DNA from 3 places in the Thermovenabulum gondwanense genome. Region 2 is predicted to be linked to each of the others. Evidence: riboswitches for the same ligand, from Rfam matches in the RefSeq annotation. Region 2 holds a riboswitch; each other region holds the start of a gene.
What was found. Region 2 has a riboswitch for thiamine pyrophosphate ahead of ATZ99_RS12270 (sulfide-dependent adenosine diphosphate thiazole synthase). Riboswitches for the same ligand answer to the same signal wherever they lie in the genome.
Positions count from the first base shown of each region.

Region 1: another riboswitch for thiamine pyrophosphate. It lies ahead of thiT (energy-coupled thiamine transporter ThiT); the one in region 2 lies ahead of ATZ99_RS12270 (sulfide-dependent adenosine diphosphate thiazole synthase).
Region 3: another riboswitch for thiamine pyrophosphate. It lies ahead of thiM (hydroxyethylthiazole kinase); the one in region 2 lies ahead of ATZ99_RS12270 (sulfide-dependent adenosine diphosphate thiazole synthase).

Region 1 is NZ_LOHZ01000042.1:30,112-36,938, reverse strand. It holds gene ATZ99_RS09605 (selenium metabolism-associated LysR family transcriptional regulator) at 1-663, shown strand, start outside; gene ATZ99_RS09600 (S-layer homology domain-containing protein) at 753-2,834, shown strand; TPP riboswitch at 2,900-3,001, shown strand; gene thiT (energy-coupled thiamine transporter ThiT) at 3,076-3,588, shown strand; gene ATZ99_RS09590 (peptide ABC transporter substrate-binding protein) at 3,719-5,350, shown strand; gene ATZ99_RS09585 (sigma-54 interaction domain-containing protein) at 5,395-6,819, opposite strand.
Region 2 is NZ_LOHZ01000019.1:102,745-109,571, forward strand. It holds gene ATZ99_RS01880 (superoxide dismutase) at 1-154, opposite strand, end outside; gene thiC (phosphomethylpyrimidine synthase ThiC) at 345-1,643, opposite strand; gene thiE (thiamine phosphate synthase) at 1,658-2,296, opposite strand; gene thiD (bifunctional hydroxymethylpyrimidine kinase/phosphomethylpyrimidine kinase) at 2,318-3,112, opposite strand; partial or broken gene ATZ99_RS12270 (sulfide-dependent adenosine diphosphate thiazole synthase) at 3,137-3,268, opposite strand; TPP riboswitch at 3,310-3,413, opposite strand; gene leuB (3-isopropylmalate dehydrogenase) at 3,517-4,596, opposite strand; gene leuD (3-isopropylmalate dehydratase small subunit) at 4,589-5,086, opposite strand; gene leuC (3-isopropylmalate dehydratase large subunit) at 5,076-6,350, opposite strand; gene ATZ99_RS01915 (2-isopropylmalate synthase) at 6,353-6,827, opposite strand, start outside.
Region 3 is NZ_LOHZ01000042.1:148,947-155,773, forward strand. It holds gene ATZ99_RS10235 (MBL fold metallo-hydrolase) at 1-722, shown strand, start outside; gene ATZ99_RS10240 (MFS transporter) at 717-1,958, opposite strand; gene ATZ99_RS10245 (ROK family protein) at 2,113-3,063, shown strand; gene thiM (hydroxyethylthiazole kinase) at 3,077-3,871, opposite strand; TPP riboswitch at 3,973-4,088, opposite strand; gene hydE ([FeFe] hydrogenase H-cluster radical SAM maturase HydE) at 4,161-5,213, opposite strand; gene ATZ99_RS10260 (alanine/ornithine racemase family PLP-dependent enzyme) at 5,259-6,326, opposite strand; gene ATZ99_RS10265 (YifB family Mg chelatase-like AAA ATPase) at 6,344-6,827, opposite strand, start outside.

The DNA.
Region 1 (6,827 bases), on a different contig from region 2:
GACGAAGCGTTATTCCTTCTTTATAAGTATATGAATAAAATAGAAGGTGAATTAAGATTATATTCCAGCTCCGTTCCAGCTGTATATATACTACCGGTAAAAATAAAAAAATTTTTAGAGATGCATCCTAAACTGAAAATTATAATTGTCCAAAAGGATTCAATGGAAGTAATAAATTCAATTGAGGAAGAAGATAGTGAATTAGGCATTGTAGGTACTATTATTAATAATTCCAGTTTGGAATATATCCCCTTTTGTAATGATGAATTGGTGGTAATATCAAAATTTAATTTAAATAACGATGAAGAGATTGATTTTGAAGAACTCATTAGATATCCTTTGGTTATTAGGGAGAAAAAATCGGGTACAAGGAAAACCTTTGAAAGATATTTAATACAAAAAGGTTTATCATTAGAAAAACTAAAAATTATAGCTGAGTTAGGCAGTACAGAGGCTATAATACAGGCTGTAAAAGCAGGAGTAGGCATTTCAGTTATTTCCAATAGGGCCATTGAAGATTATAAAAATACCGGCATTTTAAAAACTTTTAGAATAAAAGGTATTAAAATGCTAAGAGATTTTTACATAGTAACAAAAAAAGGTAGAACTCTTTCGCCAAATGCCGAAAGCTTTATAAATTATCTTTTAAATGCGGCTGATTAATGGCTGTATTTTTTTATTTTTTAATGAAGGAAACATATGGATAATTGTCGAAATTGTAATAATATAAGAAAAAGAAAGGGGTTGATAAGTTGAAAAAAGCATATTACAAGCTAATAAAAGGAATTTTTGTAGTTTACTTCTTTTTTTGTTTAACTGCTTTTTTCCCAACTTTGGTATTCGCATTACCTTTTAAAGATTTGGATGATAAAAAATTTGATTGGGCAACACCATTTATTGACAAAATGTATAATTTGGGAGTAGTATCAGGGAAAGCTCAAGATATTTTTGCACCAGCAGACCCTATAAAAAGGCAGGAATTTATTGTAATGCTAATAAAGGCCTTGGGAGAAGAGAGCAAAGTAAAAGGAAAATTACTACCAAAAGATTTTCCAAATCAAGGGAAAATTCAAAGCTGGGCAAAAGAATATATTGCTTATTCGATTGAAAAGGGAATTATTACAGGAGATGACATTAAAAATTTGAGGCCTGAAGAAAATTTAAAAAGATACGAGGCAGTAATTTTTATTATTAAAGCCTTGGGTTTAGAAAAAGAAGCAAATTCTATTAAGGTTTTAAATTTGACTTTTAAAGATGTTTATACTTTATCCTTTGAGACAAGAAAATACCTGCAGTTGATTGTAGATAAAAAAATCATGTCAGGTGTAGATAAGGAAAATTTCAAGCCCTACGATAATATTACCCGGGCACAGGCTGCTAAAGTGTTAAATCAGGTTGTGAAATATTCAAATAATACGAGGATAGTAAAAGGAAGAATTGAAAATTTAAATTTATTGGAGGGAAATATAGAAATTTTACAGGGTAACATTATTAAAAAATATAATCTGGATAAAAATGTTTCTGTATACAAAGAAGATGAAAAAGGGAATTTAATAAAAATAGAATTAAAAGACTTAAAAAAATATCAGGATGTTAATTATATTATAAAGTCTAATAATATTAGCTATATAGAAGCAATTTATTCAAATAATAAAATGGAAAGTGAATTAGAAAACCATGAGGGTAAAATAAAAGCTTTAAATTTGCAAAACAATTACCTTATTTTAGAAAAATTGGATGGGAACATTTCTTCTTATATTATAAATTCTGATACAAAATGTTATATTAATAATAATGTTATTCCTGTAAACGAGAATCTAATAGGTAAAAATGTGAAAATTTCAGTAACGGATGGTAAAGTCATCAGGATAGAAGTTGCAGGAGAAAATAAAGAAGTAAAAGGAATTTTAAAAGGAGTAGTTTCGAATATTTCACCCTCATATATAATAATTGAAAATTCATTAACGGGAGAAAATGAGACTTACATACTTTCCAATTTGATAGAAACTATAAAAAATGGTAAACCTGCAAGAATTAACGACCTTCTGGGAGGAGACATGGTAATCGCTTCGATTACAAATGGAAGTGTTACAAGAATTATTGCAGAAAGTGCGGAAAAAACGATTTTTGGAGTAATTAAATCCATTAATTTTGCAAACAAGGTTCCACTGATTTCTGTAGTAGATGGTGATGGTAATTTAAAGGAATTTGAGGTAGATAGTCAAGTAAAAGTAATAAAAAATGGAATAACATCCAAATTAAATGATTTAAAAATTTCTGATGAAGTTACCGTAGTAATTAGATATAACAAAATAGTATCTATCTCGGCTAAGTCGGTAAAAAAAGAGATCACCGGCACTATAAAAGAAATTTCTCATACTTCTGCAAATTATTCTAAAATGGTTATTTTTAATGAAAAAGGTGAAGAAGTTAATATCGTTATTACTCCGGATACAGATATTATAAAGGATAAAAAAAATATTACGGTATATGACTTAAAACCCGATTATAACATTAGAGCAATTGTTGAAGGAGAAGAAGCAAAAAGTGTTGAAGTTTTTACAACACAAAGTCTTTTGGCTCTTAGAGGTAAAATAAAATACATACATCAAGATATAATGGTTATAATAGCAGAAATCACGACTGAAAGAGTTACGGAAATAAGAGAAATTCATTATGGAACAAATACTTTATTAATAAAAGGCAATAGGATAATTTCACTTAGCAGGTTTTCTGATTATTTTATAGAAGGGGATGATATAATTATAATAGGAAAAGTTGAAGGGGGATTATTTAAAGCCGATGTATTAATTAATTTAATCGTTCAAAATTGATATTGATAAAATATTTTATTTTAAGTATAATGGTGAAAAATTGAATAATATAATTATATAAAATAATTATGTGCTGGGGGAGCCGTAGGGCTGAGAGGAAGCTGATGCTTCGACCCCATGAACCTGATCGGGGTAATTCCCGCGTAGGGAAGCACTGAATCGAAAATAAAGTGCCTACCTATTCGGGTAGGTATTTTTATTTTTAATATTAAAATTTATTAAATTAAAGGAGGAATTTTTTATGAAAAACAAAAATTTTGCTGTTCTTATTGAAGGAGCATTAATGATAGCAATATCACTGATATTGAGCTTCGTAAAATTATTTCAAGCCCCCTATGGCGGTTCAGTCACCCTTGGAAGTATGGTTCCCATTATTTTATTTTCTTTAAGACATGGGACCGTTGCGGGTTTGAGTGCTGGAGTCGCTTATGGTTTTTTGCAGTTAATTGTTGAACCCTATATCGTTCATCCTGTTCAAGTAATCCTTGATTATCCTTTAGCATTTGGGCTTTTAGGTTTTGCAGGTTTATTTAGAAATAATGTTTTTTTAGGATCATTCCTGGGTATTTTTGGTAGATTTTTATCGCACTTTTTATCCGGTGTTATATTTTTTGCATCTTATGCTCCAAAAGGTATGAATGTATATTTGTATTCGGCATTATACAATGGTAGCTATTTATTACCGGAATTTATTATCACTTTTGTTTTAATAAGATTTGTACTTTATAATAAGGTTTTAAAGAATATTAGATAATTTTAACAAAAAATTTTGTAATAAATCTTTTAAATTTATTTTTTTTTATTAAAACATTTATTGATTTAAATCATTGAATCATGATATAATTTTAACCAAATTTTTATATTTTTGCAGAGGGGGTTTTTTAATGTTCAAAAAAACAACGGCTTTACTGCTAATCTTTATTATGGTTGCGGGGTTTTTAGCGGGATGCTCCAGCAATTCTTCAAAACCTGCACAGGAGCTTGTGTTTTCAATTGCGTCGGAACCACCCACTCTTGATCCCCAACTTGCTACGGACCAATATTCAATAATTGTAGGAAATGCCGTGTTCGAAGGTTTGGTAAGATATTACGATGGAAAAGTTTATCCAGGTATGGCTGAGAAATGGGAGGTTTCTGAGGATAAAAAAGTTTATACCTTTCATTTAAGAGATGCAAAATGGAATGACGGGACAAAGGTAACAGCTTACGACTTTGAATATTCAATAAAAAGATTACTGGATCCAAAAGTAGCATCCGGTTATTCATTTCAGGGGTATTACATATTAAACGGAGAGGATTACAATCTTGGTAAAATAAATGATCCGAATCAAGTAGGAGTAAAAGCTTTAGATGAAAAAACTTTACAGATTACTCTAAGAGCACCGGTAAAGTATTTTGAAAGTCTTTTAGGTTTTATCTCGTTTATGCCATCTAAAAAAGAATTGGTAGAGAAATACGGTGAAAAATATGCTGCCGACGCTGATAAAATGGTATATAACGGGCCCTTCATTATTAAGGAATGGAAACACGAACAGGAAATAGTTTTGGAGAAAAACCCGAATTATTGGGCAAAAGATAAAATAAAGCTTGATAGGGTTAGAATTTTAATTGTTGCAGATCAAAATACCGCATACCAGATGTTTGAAAACAATGAGCTTGATTTTGCTGATGTGCCAACGGTCCTCGTAGATAAAGCAAAAAGCGAAGGTAAAGCCCTGACTTATATGGATAGTTATGAATATTTCATAAGATTTAATATGAAAAAAGAAGATAAGCCATGGCTGGGTAATGAAAACTTTAGAAAAGCAATCGGTTTTGCAATTGATAGGGAAGATTATATAAACATGGCATTTAAAGGCATATCAAAACCTGCAACAAGGCATATTCCGCCAACTTTAAGCGGTTTAGAGAAGAAATTTGTAGAAGAATATCCTTATGATTTTTATCCAACAAAAGCTGATGTACAAAAGGCTAAAGAATATCTAAACAAAGCAATGCAGGAATTAAATATCAATGATCCTTCAAAAATAAATATTGAAATAGCTGTAGATGATAGTTCTGGCACAAAAGTAGGAATTGAGGCTATACAGGATATGTTGATCAGAAATCTGGGAATTAATGTGTCTATAAAAACTTATACCTTCAAAGAAAGGCTCCAGAGGATGAGAAAAGGTGATTACGAAGTAATGATTACACGATGGGGACCTGATTACGATGACCCGATGACATATTTGGATTACTGGACTATAAGTGAAGGTATGACAAATAGTGGTTGGACCGATGAAAAATACAATGAATTATGTCAGATTGCAAAAACCACATCGGATTTTAAAAAGAGAAATGAAGTAATGTTTGAAGCAGAAAAATACTTGCTTGAAAAAGGTGTAGTAATCCCGCTGTATTTCAGGGAAAAGATATGGGTTAAAAAAGATTATGTCCAGGGCCTGGTAAGAACTTTTACAAGTGGTTCTGATCCAGATTTCATATACGCTACTGTTGAAGGAAAGAATAAATAGTTAAAAAAATCCGGGGATTACCCCGGATTTTTTTATAAGAGTAGTTATGAAAAATCTATTTTCTTTTTTATATTATATTTTTTAATTTTATTGTGCAGGGTTTGCTTTGGTATTTTTAGAATTCTTGAAGCTTTTGAAAGGTTCCCATTGACTTTTTGTAATGTAAAAATTATCAATTTTTTTTCGAAAGTTTCTACCATTTCTTTTAGAGATTGTATATTTTCGGGAACCTCCATACAATAATTTTCATAATTTGAGGTATTGTCTAAATTTTTAATGTAATCCGGAATATCTTCAGTTGATATTAGACTATTTTCACTAAAATTAGCAATATTTTCAATGACCGATCTAAGCTCTCGCACATTACCGGGCCAATGATAGCTTACCAGTAAAGTCATAGCATCTTCTTTAATACCTGTTATTTTTTTATTTAACTTTTTATTGAAATGTTTTAGAAAGTACTCTATTAATACAGGAATATCTTCCTTCCTTTCTCTTAAAGGGGGAATATAAAAGGAAATAACATGAAGTCTATAAAAAAGATCCTGTCTTAATATACCTTTTTCAATAAGCATTTTGGGGTCTTCATTGGATGAAGCTGTAATTCTAACATCTACTTTGAAAGCCTTTTCTCCACCAACTCTTCTTATAAAGCCATCCTGAAGAACTCTCAAAAGTTTAGCTTGAAGTTCTAAATCCATTGAATTTATCTCGTCCAAGTATAATGTACCTTCATTGGCTAATTCAAATAATCCTGCTTTTTCTTTGGCTCCTGTAAAGCTACCTGCTGAAATACCGAATAAAATACTTTCCAGTAGAGTTCTCGGTATAGCAGCGCAATTTTGTGCAATAAAGGGTTTTTTACAACGTTTAATATTTGCATTGTGAATAGCTTGAACAAAAAGTTCCTTACCCACTCCCGTTTCTCCATAAATAAAAATGGGAGAATCGCTATTTGCGACCCTGTATGCTTTATTTTTTAACTCCTCGATTATTTTACTTTTTCCGATAATATCATCAAAAGTATAAATCGTTCCGTTGCCGCTATATTTTTCAGGATTTTTTGATTTATAATATAACTCTTTTTGTAGTGAAACAATCTTTTCGGCTAAATCTTTTAAATTTGTTATATCTCTGTATATTTCCACCGCACCTATAAGTTCGCCATTTTGTATGATTGGCATTGTAGAGGTTACTATTGTAACCTTTTTACCTTTTATATTTGTATAAGTTTGTACATAATCAATTAAAGGCCTTTTATTTTTTAATACATTATAAAAAGTACTGGTCTTTTCTGTAAGATCCGGGAAAAGTTCTAATATATTCTTGCCGAGGGCTTTACCGGGGTCAAGACCAGCTATTTCCGTAGCAGGTTCGTTAAAAAAGGTAACGTTAGCATTTTTATCTACAACTATAATTCCTTCATCTAAATTGGTTAAAATTACTTCCAGTAAATTCTTGTAATCCATGATTACCC
Region 2 (6,827 bases):
TTAAAAGCAGCTCTCTTATTTCATTTATCTTGTTTACATAGCCTAAATACAAAACCTCATAGTGTTCCAGTATCTGACGTTCCGAGAATTCCGGCATCATCAATAACCTGGGATTTAACGGAATTGGATTTATATTATTTCCACTATCTTTCATATTGACCCTCCTTTGAAATTGTTCAATAATAAAATATTATGCCAAAGGCTTTTTTGTTAAAAGCCTTTGGCACTTCACAGATTCATCCGTTCACCTTAAATTTTCAATTATCAATATCCCGGCTATGGCCGTGTTTGTGTCCGTGCCCTGGGCCGGTTGGCTTTCGGGCGAATTCCCGAAAGCTTTTTTCCTAACAACTGCTCTTTTCTTTATTTAGATATTTTGCAATTATATCCATTGCACAAAACTTGCCGCACATGGTGCAGGTCTTTACATCCGATGAATTTCTCTCTTGCCTGTATTTTCTTGCCTTTTTTGGGTCTATTGAAAGCTTAATTTGTTCTTCCCAGTCAAGGTTTTTCCGAGCTTTTGCCATTTTTAAATCCCTTTCCCATGCACCCGGAATGCCTTTCACTATATCTGCCGCATGGGCAGCAATTTTAGAGGCAATAACCCCAATCCTTACATCTTCTTCATCGGGCAGTCCTAAGTGCTCTGCCGGGGTTACATAGCAAAGAAAATCCGCTCCACAAGCAGCAGCTATTGCTCCGCCAATCGCAGCGGCTATATGATCATAACCCGCTGCTATATCCGTAACAAGAGGGCCCAAGACGTAAAAAGGCGCTTCATGGCATAGCCTTTTTTGAAGGCGGATATTAGATTCTATCTGATCTATGGGAACGTGCCCCGGACCTTCCACCATTACCTGCACTCCTTGTTTTATCGCTTCCTGTACCAGCTCCCCCAGTATTAAAAGCTCCTGAATTTGCGCCCTATCGGTAGCATCGGCAAGGCATCCCGGCCTTAAGCCGTCTCCCAAACTCAATGTAACATCGTATTTTCTCGCTACCTCAAGCAGCCTGTCAAAGTGTTCATACAGGGGATTTTGTTTTTCGTTTTTAAGCATCCATGCGGTTATAAAGGACCCGCCCCTGCTTACAATATCGGTTATCCTGCCCTCCCTGCGAAGCCTTTCCACCGCTTCAATAGTCAGGCCGCAGTGGACGGTCATGAAATCCACGCCTTCTTCTGCCTGCTTTTCTATTACTTCAAAAAGTTCCTCTTCTGTAAAGTCTATGACACTCCCGTATTTATTTTGCGCCATAACTCCCACTTCATAAATAGGCACCGTCCCTACGGGAGCATCTATACTTGATAATATGGCCATTCGCACCTTTTCTAAATCCCCACCGGTAGAAAGGTCCATTATCGTATCCGCCCCGGCTTCTACCGCTGCAATTGCTTTTGATAATTCCGATTCTAAAAAGGGGAATTTTTCAGATGTGCCTATATTTGCATTGACCTTGGTTGAAAGCCCCTTCCCTATGCCGCACGGCTTTAATCCCCTGTGATTTCTGTTAAAAGGGATAACAATCCTGCCCTCTGCCACTCTTTCTCTAATAATTTCTGCATTCACTCCTTCTTTTTCCGCTACTTTTTTCATTTCTTCGGTAACAACGCCTTTTTTAGCCGCCTCTAACTGAGTCATTCTTTTCCCTCCATTTAATAAATTTGCTTTAGTTTCTTTGTAATCTTATCTTTCAACAATCTAACGTTTTCGCCAATATCCCCCTTTAAAATAGCAGAAATACAGCATACACCTTTAATATCGTATTTTAAAACCTCATCTATATTTTCTTTATCTATACCCCCTATAGCCAGAACGGGAATGGGGATTTTTTCCGTTATTTCCCTCAGAGTTTCCAGACTTACATATTTTGCATCCTTTTTGGATGGAGTTTTAAATACTGCTCCCACTCCCACATAATCGGCACCATCTTCACAAGCTTTTTTCGCCTCCTCAAAGTTTGCCGCCGAGACCCCTATTATTTTTTTATAACCTATTATTTCTCTCACAACCTTTGCAGGCAGTTCCTCCTGCCCTAAATGCACGCCATCAGCATCAACGGCAATGGCTATATCGACCCTGTCGTTTATTATTAAAGGCACATCGTAACTTTTCGTGATTTCTCTTAATTTTAGCCCGGCCTCGTAAAACTCTCTATCGGAGATATTTTTTTCTCTCAGCTGAACTACCGTAACTCCTGCTCTTATCGCCTCTTCCACCGCATCAAAAAGACTTCTACCTTTTAGATAAGTTCTATCGGTTATGAGATACAGGGAATAATCCACATTTCTCATGCTATAAGCACCTCTTTTAAATTAATTATTAAACCCGATGCAAAAATGGTTCACGGGGCCCCAGCCCCTTCCCATATCTTCAGAAGTTTCTATGGCTCTGGTAATATAAAGCTTTGCATACGCTACAGCTTTTTTAACATCCATACCTTTTGCCAGATTGGCGCAAATGGCCGCCGAAAATGTACATCCGGTGCCGTGGGTGTTTTTTGTGTTTATTTTTTCTTCTTCAAAAAACACGTAATTATCTTCTCCAAGGTACAAAACATCCACGGCTTTATTCCCTTCCAAATGCCCTCCTTTTATAAGAACCGTTCTGCAACCCAATTTGGCAATATCCTTTGCAGCCTTTTTCATCTCCTCCACATTCTGTATTTTTCTTTCCACAATTACCTCTGCTTCTTCCCTGTTGGGAGTAATGATTAAAGCCTTCGGTACTAATTTTTCAATCAGTGTTTTTATGGCTTCTTTTTCCAAGAGTCTGTGCGCGGATTTAGAAACCATCACTGGGTCCAGAACGATTTTCCCCGGCTTATATTCTTCAAGTCCTTTGGAAATAACTTCCGTTATCTCTTTTGTTGAAACCATTCCGATTTTAACCGCATCGGGGAAGAGGTCTTCAAAAACCGCTTTCATCTGAAGATAGACCATATCTTCTGAAATATTTTGTACCCCCAGTACCCCGAGGGTATTTTGGGCGGTCACCGATGTAATTACTGACATACCATATACTCCGTGGCTGAAAAAGGTTTTTAAATCCGCCTGAATTCCCGCCCCTCCGCCGGAATCGGAACCAGCAATGGTTAAAGCAAGTTTCATAATTTTTCATCACCCCTTAAAATTTTATTTAGTGTTTTTTAAATAATCCGAAATCAATTTTGCCGCTTTCTTACCCGACAAGAGCATCCCTCCGAAAATTGGTCCCATCCTGTAGCCGCCGTAAACATTATTTGCAGCCATCCCCGCAACAAAAAGTTTTCATAAATAAAAGTGCCTACCCGAATAGGTAGGCACAAATTTTCGGTTCTGTGCTTCCCTACGCGGGGATTATCCCGGTCAGGTTCGAGGGGTCGAAGCATTTAAGCTTCCTCTCAGCCTTTCGGCTCCCCCAGCACGCATCCTATAAATTTTATTAAATTTTTACTGCAGTTTTTTAAAAATTATACCTTATTTTTTTGTAAAAATCCACTATAAAAATATATCGAAAAATTTTTCTTTCCCTTTTAAAGCCCCAGAATAATCTTTTTAATAACATCTCCCATTTCGGAGGTTGCTAACACCTTCCCCTCACCTTCTTTAATGTCGTAAGTCCTGTAGCCCAGTTCCAAGCTTTTTTCCACCGCATCTTTTATACACATTGCCGCTTCCTTTTCATCAAAAGAGTACTCCAGCATCATTGCCGCGGACAAAATACAGGCGATGGGGTTTGCGATACCTTTACCCGCTATGTCCGGTGCCGAACCGTGGCAGGGCTCGTATAAAAAAGGTCCTTTTTCTCCTATGCTTGCTGATGGCAGCATACCTATTGAACCGGTTAGTACCGATGCCTCATCGCTTAAGATATCCCCAAAAGTGTTCTCGGTCAAAATAACATCAAACTGTCCGGGATTTAATACAAGCTGCATCGCGCAGTTATCCACATACATGTGAGAAAGCTCCACATCAGGATATTCTTTGCTCACCTCATCCACCACTTCTCTCCACAACTTTGAGGTTTCAAGCACATTGGCTTTATCCACGGAAGTTACCTTTTTTCTCCTTTTTCTCGCTGCTTCAAAAGCGACTCGGGCTACCCTTTTAATTTCTTCGCTTGTATAAACCATTGTATCAAATGCCCTTACCGTTTGCCCCGTATTTTCCCTCCCTCGAGGCGTCCCGAAATAGAGCCCTCCTGTTAACTCTCTTACAATAAGTAAATCCAGATTCCCGCTAATTATATTATTTTTCAGCGGAGAAGAATCCGCTAAAAAACGATAACAAACAGCGGGCCTGAGGTTGGCAAACAGGTTTAGCTCCTTCCTCAGTTTCAGGATTGCCTGTTCCGGCCGGAGCTCTCTTTTCAAATGATCCCATTTTGGCCCACCTACCGCGCCGAAAAGCACCGCATCGGAATCCTTTACAAGATTAAGGGTATCATCAGGGAGTGGTGCTCCAAAGACCTCGTAAGCTGCTCCGCCTACCGATCCTTCCTTGAAATTGAATTTAATGCCGAATCTTTCCTGGATAGCATATAAAACCTTTTTAGCTTCTTTTATTACCTCCGGGCCAATTCCATCTCCTGGAAGGAGGGCTATATTATACATTTTTTTGCCCTCCCCCTGCAAAGTTCAGCAAGCCGCCGGCTTTAATTATATCATTTATAAACCCGGGAAAAGGTTTTGCGTAGAATATTTCCCCGCTCGTAATATTTTTTATTTCCCCGGTGTCGGTATCCACCATAACCTCATCTCCTGCTCTTATCCCCTCCACCGCCTCTGAAGATTCCAATATGGGAAGGCCTATGTTTATAGCATTCCTGTAAAAAATCCTGGCAAAGGATTTTGCAACAACACAGCTAATACCCGCTTCTTTAATTGCAATGGGGGCGTGTTCCCTCGAACTCCCGCACCCAAAATTTTTTCCGGCTACTATGATATCCCCCGGCTGAATTTTTTTAGAAAAACCCGGGAATATATCTTCCATGCAGTGCTCCGCAAGCTCCCTGGGGTCCGTTGTATTTAAAAACCTTGCTGGAATAATCACATCGGTATCTATATTATCCGGAAAAACCCATGCTCTACCCTTATATATCATTTTTAATCACCTCCATGGGATGGGCTATTTTGCCTTTTACGGCAGAAGCTGCTGCCACCGCCGGATTTGTCAGGTATATTTCGCTTTCGGGATGTCCCATACGTCCGACGAAATTTCTGTTCGTTGTTGAAACAGCCCTTTCGCCCTTTGCCAGTATGCCCATATGTCCTCCGAGGCACGGTCCGCAGGTAGGTGTGCTTACCACCGCACCAGCCTCCACAAAAATCTCCATCAATCCCTCTCTTATCATTTGAAGGTAAACTTCCTGAGTAGCAGGTATCACTATCATCCTCACGTAAGGGTGCACCTTATTGCCCTTTATAACCTTTGCAGCCATCCTCATATCTTCAATCCTTCCATTGGTGCAGGAGCCGATAACCACCTGATCTACGGTAATATCTCCTACCTCAGATATATTGACGGAATTTTCGGGAAGATGCGGGAGGGCTACCTGAGGTTCCAGCTTTGATACGTCGTATTCCCTTACATCACAGTATTGAGCATCATCGTCACTTTTATAAACCTTATATGTTTTTTTAGCCCTATCCTTTACGTAGTTTAGCGTCACATCGTCGGGTTCCATTATACCGTTTTTTGCTCCCGCTTCTATAGCCATATTTGTAATGGTGAGCCTTTCATCCACGGTAAGGTATTTTAAGGCTTCTCCCGAAAATTCCATGGCTCTGTAAAGCGCTCCGTCCACCCCTATGTCCTTGATTGTAAAAAGTATAAAATCCTTTCCGGTGACAAAGGGAGAGGGTTTTCCCCTGTAGATAAACTTCATACTTTCAGGCACCTTAAACCAGCATTTACCCGTCATCATTGCAAAAGCGATGTCCGTACTTCCAACTCCTGTAGAAAATGCGCCCAGTGCTCCGTAGGTGCACGTATGAGAATCGGCGCCAATTACAAGATCCCCGGGACCCACGAGACCTTTTTCGGGAAGAAGGGCATGCTCAATACCCATCCTCCCCACTTCGTAATAATGAGTAATATCATACTTTCGCGCAAAATCCCTTAAAGCTTTGGAAAGCTCAGCAGATTTTATATCCTTGTTAGGCGTAAAATGATCGGGTATAAGGGCAATTTTTTCCTTATCGAATACCTCTTTACCCCCAGCCTTTTCAAATTCCTTAATTGCCACAGGGCCGGTAATATCGTTGGCAAGCACCAAGTCCACACCTGCCATGATAAGTTCTCCGGGCTCCACAAAGTTTTTTCCCGCGTGTTCTGCCAGTATTTTTTGCGTTATGGTCATCCCCATTTTTATTCCTCCTCATTAGTTTCCGCCGGTTTATTCCCATTGCTGTTATAAAGGGTCTTATTGAGGGCATCCGTATAAGCCCTGGCGCTGGCCTCGATTATATCGGTGCTCAAACCCCTGCCGGTAAAAATCCTCCCATCCTTTTCTATCCTCACCACTACCTCGCCTATAGCATCCTTCCCTGCAGAAACGGATTTTATCGAGTAATCCACCAACCTGCAATTGATATTGCACGCCCTTTCCAACGCTTTATAGGTCGCATCAACGGGACCGTTTCCGGTAGCCGCCTCCTCCACGGTATTCCCCTGGATTTTTACCCTGACGGTAGAAGTAGCAATTGCTTGATTGCCGCTGGAGGTTTGAAAATACTCTAACTCTATCAGCTGGGGTATTTTTGTCACCTGTTCTTCTACAATTGCCTCGATATCGCTATCCGTAATTTCCTTTTTCTTGTCGGCCAGGTCTTTAAATCTCTCA
Region 3 (6,827 bases), on a different contig from region 2:
AAAAATTATATGATATTATAATTAACACGGTAAAAAAAGGCGGAAATGTAATTATTCCAGCCTTTTCAGTAGGGCGAGCTCAGGAAATCTTATATTTACTGAACTATTATATAGACATTGAAAAGAGAAAAGAACTTTCCAATATGGAAATATACCTTGATAGCCCACTTGCAAAGGAAGCCCTCGAAATTTACGAAAAGCATAAAGAATGTTACGATGAAGAAGCTATTAACCTTCTTGGACAGGATATAGATATTTTAAGATTCAACAACCTGTATACTACTTCCAGTGCAGAAGAATCAATGGCATTAAACGATAAAAACGGCATTGTAATTATCTCATCCAGCGGGATGTGTGAAGCAGGAAGAATAAAACATCACCTGAAACACAACATCTGGAAAGATACCACATCCATAGTATTCGTAGGTTATCAGGCTGAAGGAACCCTTGGCAGGAAAATACTGGATAATGCAAAAAAAGTCAGAATTTTCGGCGAAGAGATGGTAGTAAAAGCAAAGGTTTATAATCTTACCGGCCTTTCCGGACATGCCGATATAGCAGGACTTATTAACTGGGTAAAAAATATAAAAAACGGAGTCTCGAAAAAAATATTTATAACTCATGGAGAAGAAAAGGCTTCTGAAAATTTTAAAAAAGAAATGGAGAAATTATTTAATGTCAGCGTATTAATACCCGATCTTTTTGAAAAAGTAGAGCTATAAATCATCTACCCTTTTTAAATTAATTCTTTTGTTGTTATTTATGGCAAAAAAGTACAGGGAAAATAATATAGTACAGCTTAACCCTAAGGCAATAAACGCTTTATCTATGTTTAGAATCTGGGCAAAAGAACCTGATATTAAACTGCCCAAAGGTGTTGTACCTGCAAAAATCATAGTGTACAAGCTCATAACTCTCCCTCGATATTCGTCAGAAGAAGAAAGCTGCAGAGATGAATTAGCGGTAGTTGTAAAAAGAATTGCAGAAAACCCCGCTAACATGAACAAAATTGATGAAAAATGGTAATTTTTATTGATCCCAATTAAAACAAATATTAATGAGTAAAATATCAAAGAAAAATAAAGAGTTTTTATATTAGGCCTTTTATTACTTTTAACTGCTACAAAAAGTGCCCCTAATAGAGCACCGATTCCCATTGAGGAAAGCAGAAAACCGTATCCTGCTTCATCTTTATGCAAAACATATTTTGTATACAGGGGAATTAATACGTTAAAATTCATTATAAACACATTCATTATAAAGAGTAATATTATTGTTTGCAAAATAATTTTATTTCTTCTGGTATATTTTAAGCCTTCCCAAATATCTATGAGCATTTTATTGTTTTTCTTTGTATTCATAGGCTTTATGCCCACATCAATTAAAAAAAGACCTATTAATACTGCAATAAAACTTAATCCATTTAACAAAAAACAAATACTCATTCCGACATTTTTAAGAAGGATTCCCGCAATTGCAGGACCTATTATCCTTGCAAGATTAAAATTCATAGAATTTAGCGCAACAGCATTATAAAGTAATTCCTGGCCGGCCAATTCTATAACGAAAGATTGTCTAACAGGCATATCGAAAGTATTTACTATCCCGATCAATAAACCAAAAATTAGTAGGATGTAGTAATTAATTATTTTCTTCCAGGTCAAAACTGATAACAAAAAGGCTAATAGCATTAATAAACTCTGGGTAAATATCAATAACTTTTTCTTTGGTAAATGATCGGCTATAGTTCCTGCCAAAAGGGACAAAAATAATTGGGGTGTAAATTGAACCGCATTATAGAACCCCACCAAAAAGGCAGAATTTGTTAACGTTAGAACAAGCCAGGAAAGCGCTGTATTCTGAAGCCAGGTACCAATAAGGGAAATGCACTGTCCCATCCAAAAATATTTAAAATTCTTAGATTTAAAAGCTTCAAAAGGATTTCTTATGCCGCTCATTTCTATATCATACTCCCGATTTTAATATTAGGCTTATCCTATTACGATTAATTATTTTATCATTTTTTATAGAAATTTAAAACAAATTTTACACTAAAATATTTCTATATTAAAACATATTATTATAAAATTTACCAATAGAAGGTGAAAAATTATGGAAAATTTTTCGTTGGGTATTGACCTTGGAGGGACAAAAATTGCAACCTGTATTATCGATAATAACGGTAATATTTTTGCCAGGGTTGAAATGCCCACTTTAGCAAAAGAAGGACCCGAAAAAGTAATTTCAAGAATGAAAAAAAGTGTTTATGATGTTTTAAGTCAAATAAATTTATCATTGAATGAAATTGCAGGAATAGGTATCGGAGTTCCTGGTCCTATAGACGTAGAAAAGGGAACCATTCAGAATCCGCCAAATCTCCCGGGATGGAAGGATATCCCTTTATGTTCAATTATGTTTAGGGAATTTAATACAAAAATAATTATAGAAAATGATGCTAATTCAGCTGCTCTTGGAGAATTTTTATTCGGAGCCGGAAAGGGAGTTAAAAATTTTATTTACATAACAATAAGCACAGGTATAGGAGCGGGAATCTTTATCGATGGCAAACTCTTCAAAGGTATAGGAAGAAATGCTGGAGAGGTAGGCCATATGACTATCAATTTTGAAGGTCCTATATGCGGATGCACAAACTCGGGATGCTGGGAAGCCTATGCTTCGGGCACTGCTTTGTCAAGGTTCGCCAAAGAAGGAATTTTATCAGGGATAAAAACAAAAATAATTGAAAAAGCCCGGAATGAAGAAATTACGGCGGAACACGTTTTTTCAGCCGCAAGAAAAGGTGATAATTTTGCTTTAACCCTCGTGGAAAATGAGGGATATTATCTTGGAGTGGGGCTTGCTAATCTAATAAATATCTTCAATCCCGGGCTCATTGCCATCGGAGGGGGGCTTACTCAATGCTGGGATATGTTCTATTCAAAGATGATGAAAACCATTAAAGAAAGATCTCTACCTGCTAACCTTAAACACCTTGAAATCGTAAAAGCCAAATTGGATAAAGATGCAGGTGCAATAGGCGCGGCATCATTGGCTTTTTTATAAGGTTAACTTCTAATTATTCTACCTTGTATTTTGAACCTTCAATTATTTTTTCTTCAGTTATATTATAAAGTTCATCAAAAAAATTTATTTTGAAACTTGCCGGACCGTAAATATTAGATTTTTTTGCCGCAAGTTCACCGCTAAGACCAAAAACTACTAAAGCTGCAACGGCAGCTCTAAAATAATCTTTTTCTACTCCACAAAAACTACCAATAACCGACGATAACATGCATCCAGTACCAGTAATCGTCCCCATTAAATAGTGACCATTATTGACAAAGGCTATTCGTTCTCCATCTGTAACTATATCCGTGGCACCTGATACCACAACTACAGTATTTAATCTTTTGGCCAGTTCCTTGGAAGCAGGCAAAAGATTTTCACTGCTTTTTACCGCTTCCACTCCCTTTATTTCTCCTCCTGCACCGGCAAGGGTACCTATTTCCGCACTATTACCTTTTATTACTGAAACTTTCACTTCGTTAAGTATTCTCCAGGTACTTTTTGTCCGTAAAGGTGTTGCCCCTGCTCCTACAGGATCAAGCACAACGGGTATCCCCAGCTGATTCGCTTTTTCCCCGGCTTTTATCATCGCGTCTACCTGCTCTTTCGTAAGTGTACCTATATTGAGGACTAAGCACGAAGCAGCTTTTACCATATCCTCTACTTCTTCAAGGGCATGAGCCATAACAGGTAGTGCTCCCACTGCCAGTGTAACATTTGCACAGTCATTTACGGTCACCATATTAGTAATATGGTGTATAAGAGGTTTATTTTCCCTGACTTTTTTTAAAATGCCGGAAATCATTTTTATACCTCCGTTATTTTATGATGTTTTTAATTAGTTTAAAATGCGTAGAATAAATAAAAAATATAGAACAAATAAAAAATCGTACCCAGCGGTACGATTTCACACTTTTACTACCTTCCCTCCGCTGGCATTACCCAAACAGGTTCAAGGGTTCGGGAAAATTTCCCGTCTCAGCCGCTTAAGCAGTACTTAAGCAGCACCCCCGGTAGTCTAATAATCTATTTTTTTGATATTTTACCCTGAAATAATCCTGCTGTCAATGCAATAAGATTGCTTTTTTATACACTTAACCATTTTCTCGTTTTTTTAAAGAATGTCCGTAATCAGTTCCTATTACCCTTCCTATGGAGTAAATTCTTCTTTTTATACACGAATTGCACTGCAGTGCACTTTCATTTATACAAATTTTGTTGGGATATAAAGTATAATGTTCCCGGTATTTCAGAGGAGTTACATTGGGCATAATAACGTTTGCACCAGCCATCAGAGCTTTTTCCCTGCCATCCTCCGGTCTCAAAGTAGCAAGAGCTGTAGTTGCCGGAATATGAGTATTTTTCGTTACTATCCTTGTCAAAGCAATTACTTTTAGTGTCATTTCGGCAGTCCCACCGGGATTGCCTGCAAGAGGTGTATCGGGGTGACAAATATAAGGGCCTACCCCTATCATATCGAGATCAAGTTTCTTAAACATTAATATATCCTCAGCCAGGTCTTCAATGGTTTGACCGGGTAATCCTATCATTACTCCCGAACCGGTTTGGTATCCTATTTGTTTTAGCCACTTCAAAATATTAATACGATTTTCAAAGCTTGAATCCGGATGAAGCTTAGCATAAAGCTCGGGATTTGATGTCTCAAATCTCATTAAATATCTATCAGCTCCAGCCTCATAAAGTTTTTCATACTCTTCATAGGACCGCTCACCGATGCTCAGCGTAATGGCAATATCCATATCATTTTTTATCCTTTTTATAAGTTCTGTAAGCTTATCCAGAGTATAGTACATATCTTCCCCTGATTGCAGCACAACAGTTTTATAACCCAATCTTGAAGCCAATGATACGGTTTCAAAAATCTCATCAATCTCCATTCGATAACGTCTTACCTTCTTATTATCCCTGCGTATTCCGCAATAAAGGCAATTATTCCTGCAATAATTTGAAAACTCAATCAGTCCTCTAAGATGAACCTCATCTCCAACATACTTTTTTCTTATTTTATCAGCTTTCTGATAAAGAATTTCTAACTTTTCCGGGTCTTCTAAAGAAAGAATATAGCAGAGTTCTTGCTTATTAAGCTCCACTTCCGAATCTATTTTTTCCCATATTTCATTTAGCATATAAATTCCTCCCAAAAATATGTCTTATTAATTTTAAAAGTTAAACTATACCACAATTTTTTCCACATAAGGGGAGGTTATAAGTCCTAACATTGTGCCATAATTCATTTTGAAGTCAATTATTGACCCAACTCTTATTTCTTTAAGTGAATTTGTTACATCAAGAATAAGGTGATCACTGCTGGCCCCGAGGATATTTATATGATCCTCATCTGGAATTAATCCTTCTATCCTGCAATCCTGTTTTCCCAGAGCTACTATTGCTCTTTTCATTGGGCCTTTATCTTCGAAAACAGGAATGTTACCAAAAGCATCCCTTCCTATTTCTCCAATAGGTTTTGAAGGCTTTGTTTTGACTTCTATTACTTGCGCTTTAAGGATCACCGTATTCTGATAAGTGTTAGGGATCTTTCGAAAGTTTGTTGAATCCGTACCCAAAAGAATAGCTTCACCAATCCTTAATTGATTAATGCGGCGGGGCAAAACCCCTTCTTCAACCATTTTTAAAGTAGCGGTATTACCTCCCGAAATGGTTTTTACTCGAATTCCATAAAATTTTTCCAATTCCTCAGCTATTTCCACCAAAATTGAGGTATTTTCTATTGAAGGGAGTACTCCTCCATAACACCCCACATTGGTACCTATTCCCTCAAACTCTATTCCGGGAAGTTCTAAAATCTTTCCTACTAAGTCCTTAACATCTTCCGGCATGACTCCTTCCCTTAAATCCCCTACATCAACCATTAATATAATTTTATGTACTTTACCATTTTCAACTGCTTTTTGAGAAATCAATTTTATTACTTCAAATTCCGAATTAAAACTACCATCCGCAAAATTTACTACATCGTTTATTTCGGAGGGCATAGGAATCCGGATTAGGTAAACAGGTAAATTTACACCGAAACTTTTTAATTTTACTATATTTTTTATACGTGAATCCCCCAGTTTTTTTACTCCTCCTTCGATCATCGTTTGCACTACTGGTTCCAAAGCACAGACGCCCTTTGTAATTCCCATCACTTCTATACCGTATTTGTAACACAGTTCTACGATATTCATCGCATTCTTTTTTATCAAAGATAAATTTATTTCTACTCTTGGATAGGTCAAAATACCACCTCCGAAAACTATAGCCCGTAGTATTTTTCCAAGTTTCTGTACTGTAATGCTTCAGCAATATGCTTTTCACTTATTCTTTCTTCTCCCTCTAAATCAGCTATGGTACGGGATACTTTTAATATCCTGTTTAAAGCTCTTGCACTTAATTTTAATTTTTCAAAAGCTTCTTTTAAAAGAAGTTTTTCTGTTTTCCCAATTGAGCAGAATTTATTTATTAAAGCACCACTCAGTTCTGAATTATATAAAATCCCATAATTTTTATATCTTTCAATTTGAATGTATCTTGCGTTTTCCACTTTTTTCCTTATAGTTAAGGAATCGGTGGATTTTGTATCCTCAAAATCTGAGAATTTCACAGAAGCTACTTCAATTTGCAGGTCAATTCTGTCCAGCAAAGGCCCTTTTATTTTCCCGAGATATTTCTGAATTTTCCCGGGATTGCACGAACACTCATGGAATGGGTCAAGGTAATAACCGCACGGACAGGGGTTC